2 linked regions of the Flectobacillus major DSM 103 genome follow. The protein of the gene in region 1 interacts with the protein of each later gene in a pairwise test. Links are inferred from orthologs where the notes say so. Each region holds a gene or a part of one and is shown in the gene's direction. Other genes may lie near its edges.

Region 1 (11,613 bases):
AACCTATATCATATTATGGGTAGAGTGCTGATTAATAACCAAGTAAAACACGAAACCTTACAAACTGATGAGCTTTTTTGGAATCCAGATTTCAAGAAAGTATATACCGATAAGCCTGTAGACGTGACTACCCCCGAACAAGTGTTGCATGGGGTAGGAATGGATGCCAATCAAGATTTTACTGAATATACACTGCGTAAAGTAAAAGGCGTGGTACGGGTAAATAATATGCCTCAATAAGGTAGCTTATATAAAAATACAGAGTTTCACTTTGGGCGAAACCCTGTATTATAACAAAATGTATTAATCATGAATGCCATTAAGGTTGATTACAAGCATCCAAAATCTTCTTTGTCGCCTTTACATCTGTAATTATTTTTTCGCCTCCCCATTCATTATAAATAAACGTTGTGATTTCGGCTACATCAATTGCATGCAATTGCTTGTTGGCAGGCATTGGTTGGTGGTATTTTTTCCCGTTTACAACAATCGTATCATGGAGTCCATTTCGCATAGCACAGATAATCAGGTTTTTATTGTTTTTCAAAAAATCTGAGCCTGCAATTGGCGGATACAACCCCGCCAGTCCTTTTCCGTCGATTTGATGGCAGTTGGCACAGTGGGTTTTATACAAAGCCTGCCCATCAATATAATACTGCTTTAGTTTGAGTTCATCCTTGCTCTCACAAGCCAATAACCCTAATGCTGATAACAGGATAAATAAGTATTTTGACATTGTTTTTTTATTATTGATATTGTTCCTTGAGTAATAGGTCAATATCGTTCATTAATTGGTCTACTTTTTCAGGAACAGTACCATCATATAATCCTCTTATATTTCTGTTTTTATCGACCAAAATAAACGCTCCACTGTGTACAATACCTCCAGGCTGAGTAGGGTCGTCGGTAGCGGTAACCATATAGCTTTTCTGTCCAAGCTCATAGATTTTCATTTTATCGCCAGTAACCATTTGCCATTGATTTCCTTCGATACCAAGGTTTTTCTTAAATTCTTTCAATACACTTGGCGTATCATGCCGAGGGTCGATGGTATGAGAAAGAATCATGAAATGCGGATTGTTTTTGTACTTTTCATATATCCGAAGCATCTGTGTTTTCATTTTTGGGCAGATAGTCGGGCAAGTTGTAAAAAAGAAGTCGGCTACATAAATTTTGTTAGCTACGTCTTTTTGGGTCGTAACTACAGAGTCTTGATTAATAAACTCAAAATCAGGAATAGTATGATAAACGGTGTCCGTTACACTTTTGCCATCTACAACTTTAGTTTCAATGCTTTTCTGGCCTAAATAAGGTAGGCTCTTTTTGCTTTCTGAGCAGCCAAATATAAAGGTAACCAGCAAAGCTATAGCCCAATGGTGGCCATGAAATATACCCATTAACTTACTTTGTAATTTTATCATTTTCCTAAGAACTGCTTTGCGTTGGCAATGCTAGTATTGGTTAAAACTTTTACTTCATTAATTTTCTTTTTTTCTCCTTCAAGGTACTTCAATGCTTCCTCAATACCCTTTCCTTTTACAGATTCAGGATTGTATTCGGCCATCCAATTCGACATTTTGATGTCGGCCGAATCGAGCTGGACAAATAACTCTTTTGCCTTGATAGAATCCTTAGAAACCTTCGATACGCTATCTAATTGCCCTTTTAGTGACATAATAACATCCATTTTAGGCATTACTTCGTCATGGACAGCAATTACTTCTTCTATAAGTTTTTTCTGTTGGTCTTCTTCTTGAGCTTTGTTGCAAGATGTAGCAATACCAAGGAGAAGAACTGGAATTATAATTTTTTTCATAATGGTAAATATAGTTGGATGAATAAAAAAGAGTTTTAATAAAAAACGCTACGATTCGATAGTATGTTTACCCAACATTTCACGAGCATTTTCAATAATCGTGGCTGAAGGATTTTGGCCACCAATCATTTGTGCAATTTCCATGATACGTTCCTCTTTAGATAACTTCTTAATTCTTGAAACGGTTCGGTCGGCAGAGTTATCTTTATAAACAAAATAATGGGCTGCTCCCTGAGCCGCAATTTGATGCAAATGAGTAATAGCAATAATCTGATGGCTTTTGCTCATTTCACGCATCATATTGCCTACTTTGATAGAAACTTCACCAGATATACCCGTGTCTATTTCATCAAAAACAATCGTAGGCAAAGCCCTCTTATTGGCTAGAATATACTTGATAGCTAGCATTAAACGGCTAAATTCGCCACCTGAGGCTACGTTTTTGAGAGGTTGAGGCTTGATACCTTTGTTGGCCGAAAACAACAAGTTAACAATATTGATACCAGTTGCCGAAGGTTTAATAAACTCATTTTCGACTTTGAGCGTAGCATTGGGCATTCCAAGGTCGAATAACAAAGCCGAGATTTGTTTTTCGATAGTTGCTAATACGCCCAAACGTGATTTTGACAAAGCCTCTGCACTTTTCATAAGGGCTTTTTCAGTTTTTTCGACCACACTTTTAGCTTTTTCCAAAGATTCGTCGAGGTTCAATACCTTACCGACTTTTATTTCGAGTTCGGCCTGAATACGTAATAAATCGTTGTCGGCTTTTACTTGATGTTTTTGTAAAAGGTGATACAATAAATCTACACGTTGCTGTAAAGAAGATATTTTTTCATCATCTATTTCTACTTGGTCAGATTCGCTTTCTATTTCGTCGTTAATATCTTTGAGTTCTATCAAACAAGACTGTAGGCGTTCTTTGATATGGACAAACTGCGAGCCATATTGGCCAATAGTATTGATATTGGCAAGAGAAGTACCCAACAACGAAATGATTGACTGTTCCGAGCCATTCAAAAATGCTGAAGTTTGTTGAAGCTTAGATTTTACTTCTTCGGCATTTTCCAGCTTGTTTAGTTCCGTTTCTAGCTCTTCCAATTCATGAGCCTTTAGTTTTGCTTTGTGTAATTCTTCAAGCAAGAAGGCATTATAATCAAACTCTTTTTTACTTTCTTTTGCATCTTGCACCAATTCATCATAAGCTTTTTGGGCTTTTTGATAGCTCAAGAAATCAGATTTGTATTTATCGACCAAACTTTCATTTTGGGCAAATGTATCAACAATCTGAAGCTGATATTCATTGGCCCCCAAAAGTAAATTATCATGTTGCGAATGCACATCCATAAGCTGAGAGGCAATTCGGCGAAGGGTTTCTAAATTGACAGGCGTATCGTTGACAAACGCACGGGTTTTGCCCTGTGGCGAAATTTCACGACGAATAATACAATGGTCTTCATAATCTAGCTCTTCTTCCTCAAAAATACTTTTGATAATAAATCCAGAAATATTAAACTCACCTTCAATAATACATTTTTCATCGGGGCTATATAAGGCCTTTGTATCGGCCCGATTACCAAGCAATAAGCCAATCGCTCCAAGCATAATCGACTTACCAGCTCCAGTTTCGCCTGTAATAATATTAAGGGCGTGATTGGGCGAAAGCTCTAAATGCTCGATAAGAGCATAGTTTTTTATCTTTAGATGAGTAAGCATTGTATATAAATAACCCAGATACCTGAAAAATCACCAATATCTGAAATTTGTTAGTCGTTATCTGTTTAGTTTTGGGCTATATCAACCGATTTATCATGCTAAAAATAGCGAGACAGTTCACAAAAATACAATAGATAATCGTACAAGTAACTAAAATTAATCTTCAAATTTTGGTATGCGTTTTTGTATTTTGGCCGTAAAAGCCTCTTGCAAATCATTTGATAAGAGTAGCCCTGCATTCCAAGTAGCTATATAATCAAGGCCATCGGCTATTGAATGCTCACGGCTATAATTCAGAATATGTTTTGTGCCTCGAATAGATAGAGGCGATTTTTGAGCAATTTGTTCAGCCAGAATCAGCACTTCATCAAGCATAGTTTGGTTATCAGGGAAAGAACGATTCACTAGTCCTATTTTTGCGGCTTCTTGTCCTGTTATATTTCGACCAGTGAAGGCCATTTCTCGTACCATTCCTTCGCCAATAAGCTTCGGTAGGCGTTGAAGTGTACCCAAGTCGGCTACCATACCCATGTCGATTTCTTTGATAGTAAAAAAGCTATCGTCGGTACAATATCGCATATCACAGCCACAAATTAAATCAATACCAGCCCCAATACACCCCCCGTGTATAGCTGCCAAAACAGGTTTAGAACAATCGGCAATAGCATTGATAGGAGCTTGGAGTTGCAAAATCTCTTTCCGCAGTTTTTCTCTACCTCGGCCTTCGCACGAAACAGCCTTTTGGGTAACAGACATTAGTAGGTTGAGGTCGATACCCGCAGAAAAGTGTTTGCTTGTGCCACCATCAAGTACTACAACCCGTACTTCAGGGTTTTCGTCGATATGCTCAAATACCTCTCTAAACTCCCGCCAAAACGTTTGGCTGAGGGCGTTTGCCTTGTCGGGGCGGTTGATACTAAGATGGGCAATGTGATTTTGAATCTTTAAAAGAAGGGTTTCCATGTTAAAATGAGGTTTGTTGATTAAAACGAAAGTAATATAGGAATTCTTTTCATAAAATGGCAACCTATAAAAATTTAGCAGAAATTAATAAAAGATTAAATATTTGATTATCAGGTGATTGTAATGTTGTTTTTGAAATCTAATCAGCTAATTAACAAATCCTTTTTGCTCTTTCACATTCTGCATTTACCTTTACGAAACTTTTCTTAATACATAGGAATTTTCAATAACAGATAACGACACGAAAAATGAGTGTACTTGTTAACAAAAACTCAAGAGTAATCGTACAAGGCTTTACGGGTTCGGAAGGTTCTTTCCATGCTCAGCAAATGATAGAATACGGCACAAACGTCGTGGGTGGTGTTACGCCGGGTAAAGGTGGTTCTACGCATCTTGACCGTCCAGTTTTCAATACTGTATTGGAAGCTGTACAGCAAGCTGGAGCAGATACCTCTATTATCTTCGTTCCGCCTGCATTTGCAGCCGATGCTATCATGGAAGCTGCCGATGCTGGAATCAAAGTGATTATTTGTATCACTGAAGGTATTCCAACAAAGGATATGATTTATGCCAAAGAATACATCAAAAACAAAGCTACTCGTTTGATTGGCCCTAACTGTCCAGGTGTAATGACCGCAGGAGAATGTAAAGTAGGTATTATGCCAGCTTTTATTTTCTCGAAAGGTAAAATTGGTATCGTTTCTAAGTCTGGAACATTGACTTACGAAGCTGTAGATCAATTAACTAAAGCTGGTTTAGGACAAACTACAGCAATTGGTATTGGTGGTGACCCAATTATCGGAACAACTACTAAAGAAGCCGTTGAATTGTTGATGAATGACCCTGAAACAGAAGGTATTGTAATGATTGGCGAAATCGGTGGAGGAATGGAAGCCGAGGCTGCTCGTTGGATTAAAGAAACTGGTAACAAAAAACCTGTAGTTGGTTTTATTGCTGGTCAAACTGCTCCAAAAGGTCGTCGTATGGGTCACGCTGGTGCTATCATCGGTGGTGCTGATGATACTGCTGCTGCCAAAATGGCAATCATGGAAGAGTGCGGAATTCACGTGGTTCACTCTCCTGCCGACATTGGTGCAACAATGTTGAAAGCTTTAGGCTTGAAATAATTGTGATGAGGCTGTTGGCAATTGGTAATAGGTAATGTAATTTTGTAAAAATATTACAGATATTGCTGAACGTCAACTATACATATTGCAAAAACTTTACAAAACCTGACAAACAATCGTTTGTCAGGTTTTTGTGCTTATTATTGTCCAAACCCCTAGGCTTTCCTAGTTGGGTTCGGGTACTTATAACATATATACTCACCCTAAGCCTATGCTTGTTGGGGAGGGGCGTAAAAGCCAATAATATTGGCCCAGACAAAGCCTACTACTTGGTGTATGATTACCATGACGATTGGCAGGTATACGACGACCACTATAAGGCTTATGTACCTTATATTAAAGGCGAACACAAAGATTACAATTCTTTCAGTTTGTTTTTTGATACCGAAAATTATAGAGGATATAAGCTTTTGTATTATTCGGGCAAAGAAAATTACCTTTTTATCAACGCTTCTTTACAACGAAAGCTACCAACCGAGCAGTGGGTGGTGATGGATATAGATAGTTTGAAAGAAAAATATGGAAAACTAAAATTGTTTTTGACTTTCTACGGAACCAATACCAATGTAGAAGCCATGACAGTACAGGTAGGAAATAAGATTTCAAAAGTAGAAAAAAGTATCCAAATATCAGATTCTCTATTGACAGTTATTCCTAGAGAACTAACACCTTTTCAAGATTTTGTTACCTTAGGTTTGTTATTTTTAGCGGTCTGTTATGCCTTTTTATACAATTTACAGCCCAAAGCATTTGGTCGTTATTTTAGTATTCAAGATTTATTGACAATCAATATAAGAGACGATGCCTTTATTGTTAATAAACCATTTGATTTAGGAAACTTGCTTTTTGTACTGAATCTAAGCTTTACATTAGCATTTATTTTTATGCTTATCCAAAGCGATGAAATGGATTTATTTTCGGTTAGTACCATTCTAAGAGATGGCGAAAGCTTAGGAACGATGTTTAGTAACTTTATTGAACTCGGCGTTGTGATTTTTGTTTTGATGTTGGCCAAATATGTAGCTTTAGCCATTTTAACAAACCTCTATAGGCTCGATAATATTACTAATGTGCATTATTTTAAAGTAATTCAAGCATCCAGTATTTTCTTTTTGGTAGTGGTGGTATTCTTGAGTGTGAGTGCTGTATCGGCTCCAGAAGTGATAAAAAATATACAAAATATACTGCTGATACCGATTTCAATTTTCTTTTTACTACGACTAATATTAATATACTTTACGATAAATAAGATGACACCGTTAAAAAATCTCTATTTATTTTCGTATCTTTGCATCGTTGAAGTCATTCCATTGATAGTAGGAATTCGATATGCCCTATAGGTTGGGCCAACAGTAATAACCCACATTAAAGTTTAACTGCATTGAGCATGAGCGAAACAACAGGAAACGCACATCCAGACAGATTAACCAAAGTATCCAGCATTCTAGTGTCGCAAGCACGGCCAACAGATGAAAAATCACCCTATTTTGAGTTGGCTAAAAGATACAATATTAAGGTAGATTTTCGTCCATTTATTGAGATACAAGGCGTTTCATTCAAAGACTTTCGTAAGCAAAAAATTAACATTCTTGACCATACGGCCATTATCTTTACGAGTCGTAATGCTGTAGATCATTTTTTTCGTATTTGCAAAGAAGCTCGAATCGAGGTGCCTGCAGATATGAAGTATTTCTGTATAACGGAGCAAACCGCTATATATTTACAGAAATACATTGTGATTCGCAAGAGAAAAATATTCTCTGGGCAAAAAACGGCAGCCGATTTGTTAGAACTAATTAAAAAACACAAAACTGAAAAGTTTTTGTTTCCATGTTCAGACAAACGTCGTAACGATATTCCAGAGTTTATGGGTACAAATGATTTGCATTTGACAGAAGCGGTAATGTACGAAACGGTTTCTGCGGATTTGTCTGACCTAGAAGATGTTTATTACGATATTTTGGCGTTCTTTAGTCCGTCAGGAATTAAATCTTTGTTTGAAAACTTTCCAGATTTTAAACAAAACAAAACTCGTATGGCTGCATTTGGGCCAACTACTGCCAAGGCAGTTACAGATGCAGGTTTGATTTTGGATATTCAAGCCCCACTGCCCAATGCCCCTTCAATGTCGGGTGCATTGGAATTATACATTAAAAAAGTGAATGGTTTGTAAGCTAAATCATTGACAAAATCTAGCAGGTCTGATTCGTTTTTCAATGAATCAGACCTGCTTTTTTGTGGGTGTTTACAACAAAAACGCTGGAATATCCGTTTATATCAAGTGGTTTTATGTATCAAATTATATATCATTATGGCGTTGTTACAAATAATATTTTAGCGTATTCCAATTCATACCTCAAAATTTCAATGATTATTTGGAATTTGTTATTAGTTTTGGGAAAGCGGAAGCATTTATTGTAAGTAGCTGTATTGAGTAATTGCCTCTTCATCATCACAGTACAATGCTGTACCCATGAGTACCTAGTTTGAAAACACTATGCAGAAAAAACTATTATTCCTCATTTTGACCTTTATTGTGATGGGCGTTCTGCCAGTAATAGCTCAGCAGGATGCTCAATTGAGCCAATATATGTTCAACCCTTTGTACATCAACCCTGCCACCGCTGGCACTGATGGCACACTCAAGTTTCAATTACACTATAGAAACCAGTGGTCGGGCTATCAAACAAGCCTAGATGGAGGAGGCTCGTTGGGTACACAAATATTTACCGCTTCGATGCCACTAAATGGCCTACGAAGTGGCATTGGTGTACATTTTGTCAATGATAAAACTCCTTCAGGGGCAGGTTACCAAGATTTAAAACTTTCATATTCTTATCAGATAGGCTTAGGGAATGGAAGTATCATTTCGCTTGGGGCAAGAGGCGGGTTTCATATAAAATCGTTCGATAATAGTTTTCGCCCACGCGAGAGCGACGACCCCTTGATTGATGGCCTTTCGGGAAAGATTAGTCAAACCAAACCCGACTACAGCGTTGGGGTATTATACAAGGCTTCTAATTATTTTGTGGGTGCGAGCCTCAACCATATCAACTCGCCAGTGTACAATTTTGGTATAGCAAATATTGCCAATAACAAAGCTGTCCAAAGCTTGTATGTACATGGTGGCTATAATTATTATTTGACAGACGACATTGAGATTAGTCCTACTGCACTTTTTAGAACCGACTTTCAGACGAATGTACTCGAAGGAGGTGCGATTTTGACCTATGCCGAAAAGTATTGGGTTGGAGGTTCTTATAGACTTAATGATGCTGGCATTATTATTGCGGGCATATCTTTATTACAGAATAATTCTTTAAAGATAGGTTATTCGTTGGATTTGACCACCACGAATGGAGCATCCGCCAAGGCCCCGACATCGCACGAAATATTGCTTAGCTATTCACTTCCAGCTCCCAAGTTATTAAGTGGTAAGAAAACTCCTGTGAGAACCCCAAGGTTTAGGAGATAATTCTCTTGTTTCATTGAATCCTAGCAAGGAGGAATGACGTAAGTTGATGGTGTGAATAGGCTTGTGTATCAAAACGATAATCTATTACCAAACAACCCGAAAAATTTATTAACTTTGCTTTTCTAAGCAAATACTAAAAAGTTTTTAATCTCGTTTTAAGAAAAATTAACAAATTATATTTTGAAATTAGGAAGAAAAGATATTTAGTTTTAGTAATTTTCTAATGTACCCACAATAATATAAATTAACTACGTTTACAATTTTGAGAATTATTTACCCGTTTGTAAGCAGGTATCAATCGCAAAAGTAAAATCAATATGAATTACAGTGTAATTTTCAGGAAAACTCTATTACTAATCCTTATAGCCGTTCCTGTTTTATTTTTAGATAGTTGTAGCTCTTCATCTAGTAAAAAAGGGGGGAAAACTGCAAGTAGTAAAAGTAAAAGTGGAAAAGGTAGAGAAGTTGCTACCAAAGGAAAAGGAGGGAAAAAAGGCCGTAGCAGCAAGAAAGAAGATGTTGGTATGGTAAATGGTGAAATTGCGGCTACTGCAAGAAAAGGCTGGAAGCAAACCACTCCACTAGGAATGGTACTGATTCCGTCGGGCTCGTATATGATGGGGCAAGCCGATGAAGATATCGTATCGTCGTCTGTTAACTTCAATAAAAGAGTTTCGGTAGCTCAATTCTTTATGGACGATACTGAAATTAGTAATAATGAGTATCGACAATTTACTTCTGCTATGCTTACTGACTCTATCTCGGTATTGGGCGAAGAAAAAATTATGACAGAGTATTATCCAGATACTACTGTATGGAGCAAAGACTTTACGTATCACAACGGTGATCCAATGACTGAATATTACTTTTCAAGCCCAGCATTTGACTTGTATCCAGTAGTTGGTGTAAGTTGGAGAGCTGCAAAGTATTTCTGCGAATGGCGTACAAAAGCTTTGAACGACCACAGAACAGCCGAAGGAATGTATATTTCTCCTCGTTTCCGTTTACCATCGGAAGCTGAATGGGAATGGGCTTCGAGGGGGGGGAAAGCTTCTGCAAAGTATCCTTGGGGTAATCCTTACGTAGCTAATGGAAAAGGTTGCTTATTAGCCAATTTCAAGCCACATAGAGGTAATTATGATGCTGATGGATATGCCTATACTGCTCCAGTAAATTCATACAACCCTAACGATTATGGCCTTTACAACATGGCTGGAAACGTAGCTGAGTGGTGTATTGATGCTTATTCAGACAATGCTGTTGCGATTACATGGGACCTAAATACGTTGAATGACGACAAAGACGAGCCAAGAAAGGTTATTAGAGGTGGTTCATGGAAAGACGTAGCCTATTACCTTGAAACGGGTACTCGTGCTTATGAATATGAAGATAAAAAACGTTCATATATAGGTTTCCGCTGTGCCATGACACATTTAGGACGTTCTTCAGGTAAAGAATTTAGATAGTAGATTGAGGGGTAATTAATTGAAACAGCTCTTTGAGGGAAGATTCAGTTAATTACCTTTTTATTTGATAACATAAGGGGGTTGAGTGTGGATAACAACAACCTTAATCCGAAACTAATAGTAAAACAAACTCGAAACTGTACATTTTCATTCCACTTTAAATCATTTTCAGAACAAATGAAGGGCTTAGAAAAAATTATTAACGTTATCGCCAGTGCTGGTGCCGCAGTAGTTATTGTTGGAGCATTATTTAAAATTTTACACTTAGAAGGTGCTAATCAAATGCTAATGGTAGGTATGCTAACAGAAGCAGCTATTTTCTTGTTGTTTGCTATTTTGTATGCTACTGCTAAGCCTGAAAAGGAGTATGAATGGGAACGAGTTTACCCTGAATTAGCCAAAGATTTTCAAGGTGAATTGCCAAAGGTGTCATCTCGTGGTTCTTTTACAGGTGGCAATGGCCTAACAGCCAAAATGGATGATGCTTTGGCCAATGCTAAAATATCGCCAGAAGTATTCGATAACTTGGGCAAAAGCCTCAAATCGCTTACTGAGTCAGTTTCAAAAATTGGAGAAATTTCAGATGCTACAATCGCTACAACTGAATATGCTAAAAATATTAAAGTAGCTTCGGCAACCGTAAGCGAAATGAACAAAGCGTATGGTACAACCTTGAACGCTGTTTCTGAGTTTTCTAATGCTACTCAGGATGCAAAAGAATATCGTGCTCAGTTCCAAAAAATTACCCAAAATATGGGTGCTTTAAATGCTGTATATGAATTAGAATTACAAGATACCAACAAGCACCTAAAAGCAATGAATGCATTCTATGGCAATTTGACAACTGCAATGGAAAATATGTCTGACGCAAGTAAGGATACCCAACAGTTTAAGCAAGAGTTAGCTAAATTGACAACCAACTTATCTTCATTGAACAATGTTTATGGAAGTATGTTGTCTGCCATGAAAGGTAACTAAGTAATGAAAAAACCTTGAAGTGCGTTACAAATAGCAATGTGATTGGATATTTCACCTCACTTTCAATGTTTT
Region 2 (11,672 bases), 3.3 Mb from region 1 along the record:
CGTATTCAAATCATTAGTACCGTCTTGGTCAGTAACAATAATTCTAAAAATCAACTCAGAACCATTAGTTGCATCGTTGAATGCTTCAGAAAACGAAGGCGCTAACTGCTGTACACCCGAAGCAATAACACGGTTGGCAGCGTCACGAGCCAAAGCATAATTACCTTGTGCCAAATAGACACGAGATAAAATAGCAGATGCCGCATTTTTGGTAGCAAACCCAGTATTGGTAAGCGATTCGGGCAACAATTGTTCTGCTTTTGTTAAATCATCTAATACTTGTGCATAAATCTGAGCCACAGAAGCACGTTCTTTGCTATCGACAGAAGTAATACCCCGAGTTGGTGTCAAAACCAATGGTACAGCCAAGTTGGTAGCATTGTTACCATCACCCCAAAACTTCCCATATAAGTTCACCAAGTCAAAGTACAAAATACCTCTGATAAAACGAGCTTGTCCTTCAACTGAAGCACGTTCAGCTTGGTCAACTTTTTCAAGTGCCGAAAGCACGTTGTTGACACGGTTAATAGCATTATAGCTATCCATCCACAGGTTGGTAATATCGCCATTGGTTGGAGCAATCGTTTTTCTCCAGATTTCGTCCAAAGTAGTAAACGTACCACCAAAAACTACGTCACGGTCATCCACAATCAACTCTTTGATATACTGGCTACCTCCCCCCAACACATTTACATCACTAATACCATCGTAAGCACCCACCAGTGTAACCTGAACGTCTTTTGAAGTATTCAATGCTGCTAATTCGTCGATACTTACCTTAGGTTCAATATCGAGTTGTTTATCGCAAGCTGTCAGCGTACTCAACGCAAAGCTTACCATTAATATATTTTTAAATATCTTATTCATCTTCTTTATTCAATTTAGATTAAAAACCAAGATTTACACCAAATGTAATGGTACGAGCTTGTGGAGCTGTGTAGAAGTCATAACCCTGAGCAATATTAGAAACAATATCATCAGCATTTACTTCTGGGTCCCAGCCTGTGTATTTGGTGAAAGTTGCCAAGTTTTGAGCCGTAACATATACACGCATGTTATTGATTTTTGCTTTGTTCAAGATATTTTTAGGAATATTATATCCTAATGTAACGTTTCTTAAACGAACAAAAGAACCATTTTGAATAAAACGACTTGATGCCTGAGCCCCATTGTTATAGAACAAACGAGCTTCAGGAATATTGGTATTGGTGTTGGTTGGAGTCCAAGCATTTAGCTGGTCTACAGTTTGGTTATCTTCAAAACGACCGTTAGCAGAAGAGAAACGGCCAACGCCATAGAAGTTAATATCATTACCAAATTGACCGTTAATAAATACGCTTAATTCAAAACCCTTGTAACTAAATGTATTGGTAATACCGCCTGTCCAATCTGGCAAAGCTTTACCTACCACCACACGTTGAGCTTGTCCGTATACACTGGTTGTTGAGCGGTCAATAGAACCATCAGCATTTTTTGTATTTTTGTACCACAAAGCATTACCATTGGCAGGGTCAACACCAGCATATTCGGCTGTAAAGAATGTACCAATTGGCTGGCCTTCTACGGCACGGCTCATGTTGTTCAAACCACCCTCAATAATTTGTCCTTGCAAGTCGGTAACTTTGTTGGCATTGAAAGCTGCATTAAAGCTTGTTCTCCATTTGAAAGCCCCAACAAGGTTATCTGAATTTAAGACAAATTCAATACCCTTGTTTTGCAATTTACCAATATTACGAGTTTGTGTAGCAAAGCCTGTCGAGCCTGGTACGTTTACATTCAACAACAAATTAGATGTATTTTTTTGGTAAACATCAATTTCCCCTGTCAAACGGTTATTTAAGAAACCAAAGTCAACGCCAAAATCAAATTGGTCGGTAGTTTCCCAGCTCAAGTCTGGGTTTGCCAACTGGATTGGTCTTTGTCCTGGAATAGTACCATAACCAGCATCACCAGCATACAAACCTCTTTGAGGGAAGTTAATTGTATTGGTAGAAGCACCGCTACCATCAGCACCAATTTCAGCATTACCTGTACGGCCATAACTTGTACGTACTTTCAAGAAACTAATACTTTTGTTGTTTTTCAAGAACTCCTCTTCCGAGACTACCCAACCCAACGAAGCCGCAGGGAAGAAACCATATCTTTGGTTTGTACCAAAGCGAGAAGAACCATCAACACGAGCACTTACCCCCAACAAGTAACGGTCGTTGAACTTATAGTTGGCTCTTGCAAAATATGACAAGAAACTAAAAGCTGTTTCAGATGAGTTACCAGCTGTTTTACGAGCCGCCGCAAAAATTGTTTGGTATGAGTCTGAAGGGAAGTCCTGACCTTCGATATAATGACGTTTTGTTTCAGAGCGTTGAAACGACATACCCAATGTAGCATCTAATGAATGTACCCCAAAGGCTTTGCTATAAGCAAAGAAATTGTTGGTATTGTAGTTTTCTACACGTACAGTTCTTGACACACCCAAACCACCCGGTACACCTGTATTACGAGCAGTAAGTGAGTTATAGAATTGCTCTTCTAACTGATTAAGTACATCTACACCATATTCAGAACGGAAAGATAAATCTTTAGTGATTTTTAGTTGGCCATAAACACTCCCAATTGTACGATTTACAGTAGTATTATAAAATGCGTTACCAATATTAACAAGTGGGTTATAGTAATATGGAATACTTGGGTCGCCTGGCAATGAACCCGCTGGTAAGCCTGTAGCTGGGTCGATAGAAGGAGTCATTGGAGGCAAAGCTACCATTTGCATAGGGTTATCAAACTGGCGGTCGCCCGAGATACGCTTATTCAAGGTTCTTGACAAAGACATATTCACCCCGATTTTGAATTTATCAGTAAGAGAATGGTCTAAGTTCATACGTCCAGTAGCTCTTGTCAAAGCATTTCCTACAAGAATACCCTTTTGGTCTAGGTATTGTCCTGAAACAAAAATAGATGTTTTTTCAGAACCACTCGTAATATTCATATCATATTGGCTCATTGGAGCATCTTGATAAGCCAAATCGCCCCAATTGGTTGAAGCTTGATTGGCTGTACCAAAAGTACCCAAACCTTGTGTTACAAAAAAGTCATTCATATATGACGTTGATGAACTTGGGTCAGATGGGTCTATTTCATCTAAGCGGTCGGCATTACCTGCTGCCTGACGATAAAAGTTTACATATTGTTCTGTATTCAAAAACTGTAACTTACGAGTAGGCTTGCTCGACCCTACCTGATAGCCAAAGTTTACACGAGTTTGACCATTTTTACCTTTTTTAGTAGTAATAATCACAACACCATTGGCACCACGAGCTCCATAGATAGCAGCGGCAGCGGCATCTTTCAATACCTCCATTGATTCAATATCTTGAGGGTTGATATCGGCCAAAGGGTTGGTTGCTCCAAACTGAAAAGAAAGGTTATTAGTAGTCAATGGAATACCATCTATTACATACAAAGGCTGAGTATTGGCCGAAATAGAAGACTGTCCACGCACATTGATACGGATACCTTGCCCCAACTTGCCACTACCCGAGTTTACAACAACCCCTGCTGCTTTACCTTGAATAGCTTGGTCGAAAGTAGTAACAGGCATATCCGAAATATCTGACGATTTAATTTTGGCCACATTTCCAGTTACATCACGTTTAATCTGAGTACCAAAACCTACTACAAGTACTTCTTCCAATGCCTTAGTATCTTCTTTCAAAGCCACATTAACGGTAGTTTGGCTACCAACAGCTACCTCTTGGCTAATAAAACCCACAAATCTAAATACTAATACCGATTTGCCACTTGGTACACTAATAGAATAGTTACCATTTGCATCAGTTTGAGTTCCTCTGCCAGTACCTTTTAGCTGGACTGTTACACTAGGAAGACCCGAACCATCTTCTGACGATGTTACCTTTCCTGTCACTTTGCGATCTTGGGCTGTTAAATTAAACAGTACCCCAATCACTAGCAGGAAGCTTAATAATAAATGCTTCTTCATGAAGTGTATGTGTTTAGTGAAAAATGAAAAAAATGAAAATTTAATAGAATTAGTAGAGTTCAGTGTACAAGTATAAGCCCTACACGAGTAAAAATAAACATTTTAGTACGAAAAAGTCGCTAAAATTAAGTAGTTATCTCTATTTTGCTTTATATTTTGCTAATAATTATATAACATTTCAGCCTACAAAAAAGATTTTATTTTTTACCATATCTAATGTAGATGAACTGGTTAGCATCAATAAAATTCAAAAAATAATAAGCAGGCTATAAATATTTAGCAAAGAAAAACGCCTACTTTAGAAGTTTGTCAGTAATTTAGCGAGCGATTTCTTCAATACTCTTTTCCAAAGCATTTATTATTGCAATAATAAAAGTGTAATTGAAGAGCTAATTTTAAGGAGGAATCTATTTTCCGTTTTGTACATTATAGTTTCATAAATAATTGTATATCAAATGAACATTCACGAGTATCAAGCTAAAGACATTCTCAAAAGCTACGGTGTCCGTATTCAGGAAGGCATCGTTGTGGATACACCCGCACTGGCAGTTGAAGCTGCCCGTGAGCTAACAGCTAAAACAGGCTCTCAATGGCATGTTATCAAAGCTCAAATCCATGCTGGTGGACGCGGTAAAGGAGGCGGTGTTAAACTTGCCAAAAATTTAGAAGAAGTTCGTGAAAAATCGGAACAAATTTTGGGTATGCAGTTGATTACACACCAAACTGGCCCAGAAGGAAAAAAAGTAAATAAAGTTTTAATTGCTGAGGATGTCTATTACCCAGGCCCTTCTGAAATTAAAGAATACTACATTTCGATTTTATTAGACCGTGCTACTGGTAGCAATGTAATCATGGCATCTACTGAAGGTGGTATGGATATTGAAGAAGTAGCTGAACACTCTCCTGAAAAAATCATCAAAGAATGGATTGACCCTCGTGTTGGCCTTCAGCAATTCCAAGCTCGTAAAGTAGCTTTTGCGTTAGGTTTATCGGGCGAAGCTTTCAAAGAAATGGTGAAATTCATCAATGCTCTTTACAAAGCTTATGTTACTTCTGACTCTTCGATGTTTGAAATCAACCCTGTGTTGAAAACTTCAGATAATAAAATATTGGCAGTTGATGCAAAAGTAAACCTTGATGACAACGCTTTGTTCCGTCATCCAGATTTTATTGCTTTGCGTGATACTACCGAAGAAGACCCCTTAGAAGTTGAAGCTTCGGCCAATGACCTTAACTATGTAAAACTTGACGGTAACGTGGGTTGTATGGTAAATGGTGCTGGTTTGGCAATGGCTACTATGGACATTATCAAGCTTTCGGGTGGCGAGCCTGCCAACTTCCTAGATGTTGGGGGAGGAGCTAACGCTAAAACGGTAGAAGCTGGCTTCCGTATTATCTTGAAAGACCCTAACGTTAAGGCTATCTTGATTAATATCTTTGGTGGTATTGTTCGTTGCGACCGTGTCGCTACGGGGGTTGTTGAAGCTTACAAAGCTATCGGAAACATTCCTGTACCAATCATCGTGCGTTTGCAAGGTACAAACGCTGCTGAAGGTGCTAAAATCATCGATGAATCTGGCTTGAAAGTATTCTCTGCCGTTTTATTGAAAGAAGCTGCTGAAAAAGTAGAACAAGTATTGGCTGGAACTATCTAATTACAGCTAATAAGTATATAAAAAAGCCAAGTTGTCGAAACGATAACTTGGCTTTTTTTATGATGATACAAATGGTAAATTAGGGAGCAATTACGTTTTGAGAATAACCTATTAATTATCAATTCATCCAGACTAAAGCTTTCATTTAGGCCAACCCCTTGCTCTAAAAAACCGCATCACTCTTCATTTACAATTCATATTAGTATTTGGTCGATTTTGTACCGCTCCCTCCTGCCGTATAATATTGGTTAGCTTCAGGCAATATTTTTTTGATGTTAGCAATACGTTGTTCGTCGGAAGGGTGAGTCGATAAAAATAACGGAGGTTTTGTACCCTTGTTCAAAGCAGCCATTCTTCCCCAAAACGCCACTGCCTCTTCAGGATTATACCCAGCCATAGCCATAAAAATTAACCCCAAATGGTCAGCCTCCGACTCCTGTCCACGTCCATTGGCCAAGATAGTCAACTGAGCCCCCGCAGGAGCTGCCACACCAAATACTGTATTCCAAAGCCCTTGTGTAGCCTGTGGTTTATCTTTCATAGCAACCTGAAGACCTACCTGCCCAGCAGCCAACAAGCCCTGAGCAATCATTCCTTGGCTCATTCTTTCGGCACCATGCTTGGCAATAGCATGCGACACCTCGTGCCCCATTACTACGGCTAGCCCTGCTTCGGTTTGAGTAACTGGCAAAATCCCTGTATATACTACCATTTTACCTCCAGGCATACACCAAGCATTCACTTCGTTGCTTTGTACCAACTCTGTTTGCCACTGATAACCATTCAGATAATTAGGATTACCCGTTTTCTCGAAGTATTGCTGGGCAGCACGAGCAATTTTGTCACCGACACGCTTTACCATCGCCGATTGCTGAGAAGACGCTGGTATTACCTTATTAGTATCCAAAAATTGTTTGTAGCTAGTCAAAGCCATCGAATTCATCTCTGAATCAGAAACAAGCAAAAACTGTTTTCTACCAGTAATGGGTACACTAGCACAAGCCCACAAAATAGCAATTAGTAAGGGGCCATATAAAAGAACTCTCTTCATGTTTTTATGATAAAATTTAAGGATAATTAACCATTAAGACGCAAAAGTTGCAAAAAGGTTCTACATTTCTATGAATAAGCCGTAGTTTTGTAGTAAAATTCACTAGCGAATTTAATCTGAAGGTTGATTTTATCAAAATTCTCGCTAAAACAATCCTCTATTGATTTAAAACATTAACGAATTATTATGAAAATCTTGTGTATTGGTCGCAATTACGCTGAACATATTGCCGAATTGAACAACGAGCGTCCTTCAGAGCCCGTACTTTTTATCAAACCTGATACTGCTATTCTTCGTGACAATGAGCCTTTTTATTACCCCGAATTTTCGCAAGATATTCATCATGAGGTAGAAATCGTTTTGAAAATCAATAAGATGGGGAAGAATATCGAGCCTAAATTTGCTCATAAATATTATGAAGAAATAGGTATCGGTATCGACTTTACAGCACGTGATTTACAAAGTAAGCTAAAAGAAAAAGGTTTACCTTGGGAAAAAGCAAAGGCTTTTAACGGCTCTGCCCCTATTTCGGGCTTTATTCCTAAAGGCGAATTCAATGATTTGAATAACTTAAACTTTCACCTTGAAATCAATGGTGAGCTTCGTCAAAAAGGAAATACGTCGATGATGCTATGGAACTTTGACGAAATCATTGCCGAAATATCAAAATATTTTACCCTCAAAACAGGCGACCTTATTTTTACAGGAACTCCTGCGGGTGTGGGGTCTGTCAAAATTGGAGATACGCTTTCGGCTTATTTGGAAGATGAAAAGTTACTCGAATTTGAGATTAAGTAAATCATCACATAGCAAAGGTACAAATCTCGTATTGGTGCCTTTGCTTCTATGATTCGTGTTGCTGCACGATTAAGCTGTTGGGCAAGGAATATATTTCTTATTTTCTTACACTTGGCACAAAATACCTTGATTTGAAGCAATTACCTAAAAATTTGAGCCTCTTTAGTCAGCAATCTATTTTTCAAACCTATGGCCTGTTTGCTCTTGGCCAGACGATTAAGTAAACAATACCTTGAAAAGATTACAACTTATACTCTTTTTGATTGGAATTTTGAACGCTAGTTTCGCTCAAAAAACCGTACTACCTTATCCCAAAGGCTATTTTCTATTTCCGATAAACCCTAATCAAAGAAATTACTTAGCTGGTGGAATGGGCGATTTGCGTAGCAACCATTTCCATGCTGGTATTGATATCAAAACGCAAGGCCGTGAAGGCTTACCTGTGTACGCCGCCGCCGATGGGTATATCTCGGATGTACGTGTACAAGCTGGAGGCTATGGCAATGTGGTTTTTATTACACATCCCAATGGCTATGTTACGGTGTATGGACACCTCAAATCTTTTGCCGAGCCTCTGGCTCAGTATGTTCGACAAGAACGGCTCAAAAAACAAACTTTTGAAATAGCCCTCAAACCCGCTCCCAACGAATTTAAAGTTACTCGTGGACAAATCATTGGTCTTTCTGGCAACACTGGTGGCTCGGCGGGTCCACACTTGCACTTCGAAATCAGAGATTTGAAAAATAATATTCTGAATCCCCTCAATTTTGGCTTTAAAGAAATCATCGATAATGTACCTCCTGTTTTTCAAGAAATCATCATCAAAAGCCTATCTATCGATTCACGCGTGATGGGTGAATTTGGAACAAGAAAGTACAGCCCTACCAAACGTGCCGATGGAAGCTTTACTATAGCCAATGGCGAGGTCTTGGCCAATGGTATAATTGGTATTGAACTGTTGGCTGTCGATAAAATGAATGATACCCATAATTCTAATGGCCTGAGTTGTGTAGAGTTGTTGGTTGATAACAACGAACTGTATTATTATCACCTAGAGCAATTTCCAGACGAACATTCCAACGATATTAATATTCATATTGACTATCCACTTCAGAAAAAAGAAGGACAACGAATTCAAAAGCTTTTTCAAGACGATGGTAATACCCTTTTGCCTGTGTATAAACCTAGTCCATCTAAAGGTAAAATCCATATCAACGATGGCAAAAGCCATGTAATAACCATCAAAATTTGGGACACCAACGAAAATCTTAGCACCTTACATTTTACGATTAAAGGACAACCCTTTGAAAGTTCGGTGGTGGTTACACCCAATAAACTACCTGTACAAATCGGTACTGCTATCGACGAAAATACGTTGGTGATTACAGCCAAAAACCTCAAAACTATTAATTCTATTTGTGAGGTACAACTACCCCAAAATACGGTTTCGTTACCGATTGCTTATACCAAAAATAACCAAGCTATCTATCTTTGGGATTTACGCAAAGGGATTCCTCAAGTGCTGAGTATCGACTCAACGAACTACCCTTTGGCGATTAAGCAGGCGATTTTTCCCAAAAAAGAAATACAATTTAGCGATAAGCAAATTACCGCTCATTTCAATAGCGAGGCTTTGTACGATACGCTTTATTTGGAAACCAATGTAAAAGCCACTACCTTTCAACTAGGTCAAAATAGTATTCCCTTAAAAAAACCGATTCAGATTACCTTTAAACCTGATACCAGTGTTGCTTTTCCTGACAAAACATCGGTATATACCAACAATAAAGACCGCAGATTTTTAGGAGGAAAATGGAGTGGAAACAGAATCAGTTTCAAAACCGACAACTTAGGGCATTATCAATTACTAACCGATAGTATTCCGCCAAAAGCAGCTTTGGTAACTAAAAATAAAGATTATTTCGCCTTTAAGGTATCCGATAACCTTTCAGGAATACGAAGCTTCAGAACAACTATCGACGGCAATTATATTCTATGCGACTATGACTATAAAAAAGCATTGGTATGGTCGGTAAAAAGCGACTCTACCCAAAGTTTTATCGGCAAAATGGTATTAGAACTAACCGATAATCAAGGAAATACCCAGATTTATTCTACTCAAATAGACAGTACATCGCATATTGCACCAGTACAGCACAAGGTGATAAAAAAAGCTTTGCCAGTACCAAAAAGCCCCTTAAAAACTAAGAAGAAAAAACATTAAAAATAAATAACTGTGCTATACTGTTCTATATAAAAATTGTTTTATAAATTTGTATTATGTTACTGCTTATTACAACAATAATCATTGGAGCAATATGATAAACTAATACAAATAACAGGGACACTCATTACAGAATAGTTTTGAATAAAATTAATTCTAATAAAAAGTTCCGTGGTATTATCAATAACAGAAAAACTCCTCAGGTCATGACATTAGCAATAGGAAACCTAGCACCCGATTTTGAACAAAAAGACCAAAATGGTCAATATATAAAGCTTTCGAGCTATAGAGGAAAAAAAGTAGTACTATATTTCTATCCAAAAGATAGTACCCCTGGCTGTACAGCTCAAGCCTGTAACCTGAACGATAACTTACCAGCCCTTCAGGCCAAAGGCTATGAAGTTATCGGGGTAAGTGTCGATAGCGAAAAGTCACACAAAAAGTTTATTGATAAATATGGTTTAAACTTCACGCTTATTTCTGACGAAGACCACCAAGTGGTAGAAGCCTATGGTGTTTGGGTAGAAAAGTCGATGTATGGCCGTACTTATATGGGTGTTGCCCGTACCACCTTTATTATAGATGAGCATGGTATTATTCAGGATATTATTGCAAAAGTAGATACCAAAAACCATACACAACAGATAATAACTGCATAAATTTGTGTGTTATAAATCCTAATTTTTATACGCATTATAACTAATTAACTAATCAATAATGGAAATTTCAGAATTACAGAAAGTTGCTTCACAAGTAAGACGCGACATTGTGAGACAAGTTCACGCGTGCCAGTCTGGTCACCCAGGTGGTTCATTGGGTTGTACAGACTTATTAGTAGGTCTTTATTTTGACCAAATGACACTTAAATCTGACGAATCAGGTAAAAAAATCTTTGATATGAATGGTATCGGTGAAGACCTATTCTTCTTATCGAATGGTCATATTTCACCTGTATTTTATTCAGTACTTGCTCGCTCAGGATATTTCCCTGTGGCTGAACTAGCAACATTCCGTAAATTAAACTCACGCTTGCAAGGACACCCAACTACACACGAACACCTAGAAGGTATTCGTATTGCTTCGGGTTCATTGGGCCAAGGAATGTCGGTAGCGATTGGTGCTGCTCAAGCCAAAAAATTGAATGGTGACAATAGCTTGGTATTTGTTTTGATGGGCGATGGCGAACAAAACGAAGGGCAAGTTTGGGAAGCAGCTATGTATGCTCCTCACCACAAAGTTGACAACTTAGTAGCTGTTATCGACTACAATGGTCAGCAAATCGACGGCCCTACAGACAAGGTAATGAACAACCGTGATTTGGGTGCCAAATACGAAGCTTTCGGTTGGAAAGTTATCAAAATGCAAGGTAACGATATGGCCGATGTTGTAAAAGTATTAACAGAAGCTCGTGAACTTTCTGGAAACGGACAACCAATTATGATTTTGATGACTACCGAAATGGGGGCTGGTGTCGACTTCATGATGGGTTCGCACAAATGGCACGGGGTTGCTCCAAACAACGAACAATTAGAAGCTGCTTTGGCTCAACTTCCAGAAACATTAGGTGATTATTAATCATTGAGTGAATGGGTGATTTACTCAATGAGTGAATATTAAACTTTTATCACTTTGAAAATCAAAAAATTACATATCAAAAATTTTAAATCTATTGCAGATTTAGAAATCATTGAACCTAATCCTTTTACGGTATTTGTTGGCCCAAATGGTTCAGGGAAAAGTAATATTTTTGAAGCGTTGGAGTTTTTTATTATCCCTTTACCAATAGAGGATAAGGTTCATTTGTTTGGGGGAAAAGAGGAAATCAATAAAAGAGACATATCCGATAAAGAATGTCAGATTGAAATTATTCATGAGTTTTTTGATTTTAGCAAATCAACATCATTCTATCCAAATACCGAAATAATTCCTTCGGAAAAACTGAATGAC

The links.
Region 2: the proteins of sucD (region 1) and sucC interact in binary tests that used the Escherichia coli proteins (3 or more experiments, as listed by UniProt). The link is inferred for Flectobacillus major DSM 103 from one-to-one orthologs.

Annotation. Positions count from the first base shown.
Region 1 is NZ_KE386491.1:4,311,595-4,323,207, forward strand. What follows is about bases 3,778-6,682. They hold sucD (succinate--CoA ligase subunit alpha), read left to right. Parts: upstream 3,778-4,743; coding sequence 4,744-5,622; downstream 5,623-6,682. Other genes in these bases: FLEMA_RS0146720 (crotonase/enoyl-CoA hydratase family protein), read right to left, coding at 3,778-4,495; FLEMA_RS72950 (DUF4271 domain-containing protein), read left to right, coding at 5,766-6,682. In the rest of the region: LPS export ABC transporter periplasmic protein LptC, read left to right, coding at 1-240; FLEMA_RS0146675 (c-type cytochrome), read right to left, coding at 320-736; FLEMA_RS0146680 (SCO family protein), read right to left, coding at 747-1,421; FLEMA_RS72940 (hypothetical protein), read right to left, coding at 1,418-1,816; DNA repair protein RecN, read right to left, coding at 1,865-3,532; more of FLEMA_RS0146720, read right to left, coding at 3,689-3,777; more of FLEMA_RS72950, read left to right, coding at 6,683-6,962; FLEMA_RS72955 (uroporphyrinogen-III synthase), read left to right, coding at 7,010-7,795; FLEMA_RS72960 (PorP/SprF family type IX secretion system membrane protein), read left to right, coding at 8,120-9,097; porK (T9SS ring complex lipoprotein PorK/GldK), read left to right, coding at 9,415-10,563; porL (type IX secretion system motor protein PorL/GldL), read left to right, coding at 10,741-11,541. UniProt on the Escherichia coli protein: Succinyl-CoA synthetase functions in the citric acid cycle (TCA), coupling the hydrolysis of succinyl-CoA to the synthesis of either ATP or GTP and thus represents the only step of substrate-level phosphorylation in the TCA.
Region 2 is NZ_KE386491.1:1,055,694-1,067,365, reverse strand. The notes cover bases 3,589-6,552. They hold sucC (ADP-forming succinate--CoA ligase subunit beta), read left to right. Parts: upstream 3,589-4,452; coding sequence 4,453-5,652; downstream 5,653-6,552. Other genes in these bases: FLEMA_RS0106235 (M48 family metallopeptidase), read right to left, coding at 5,852-6,552; FLEMA_RS0106245 (SusC/RagA family TonB-linked outer membrane protein), read right to left, coding at 3,589-3,997. Outside these bases: FLEMA_RS0106250 (RagB/SusD family nutrient uptake outer membrane protein), read right to left, coding at 1-867; more of FLEMA_RS0106245, read right to left, coding at 887-3,588; more of FLEMA_RS0106235, read right to left, coding at 6,553-6,703; FLEMA_RS0106230 (fumarylacetoacetate hydrolase family protein), read left to right, coding at 6,890-7,501; FLEMA_RS67710 (M23 family metallopeptidase), read left to right, coding at 7,734-9,725; bcp (thioredoxin-dependent thiol peroxidase), read left to right, coding at 9,932-10,384; FLEMA_RS0106215 (transketolase), read left to right, coding at 10,443-11,300; FLEMA_RS0106210 (AAA family ATPase), read left to right, coding at 11,355-11,672. UniProt on the Escherichia coli protein: Succinyl-CoA synthetase functions in the citric acid cycle (TCA), coupling the hydrolysis of succinyl-CoA to the synthesis of either ATP or GTP and thus represents the only step of substrate-level phosphorylation in the TCA.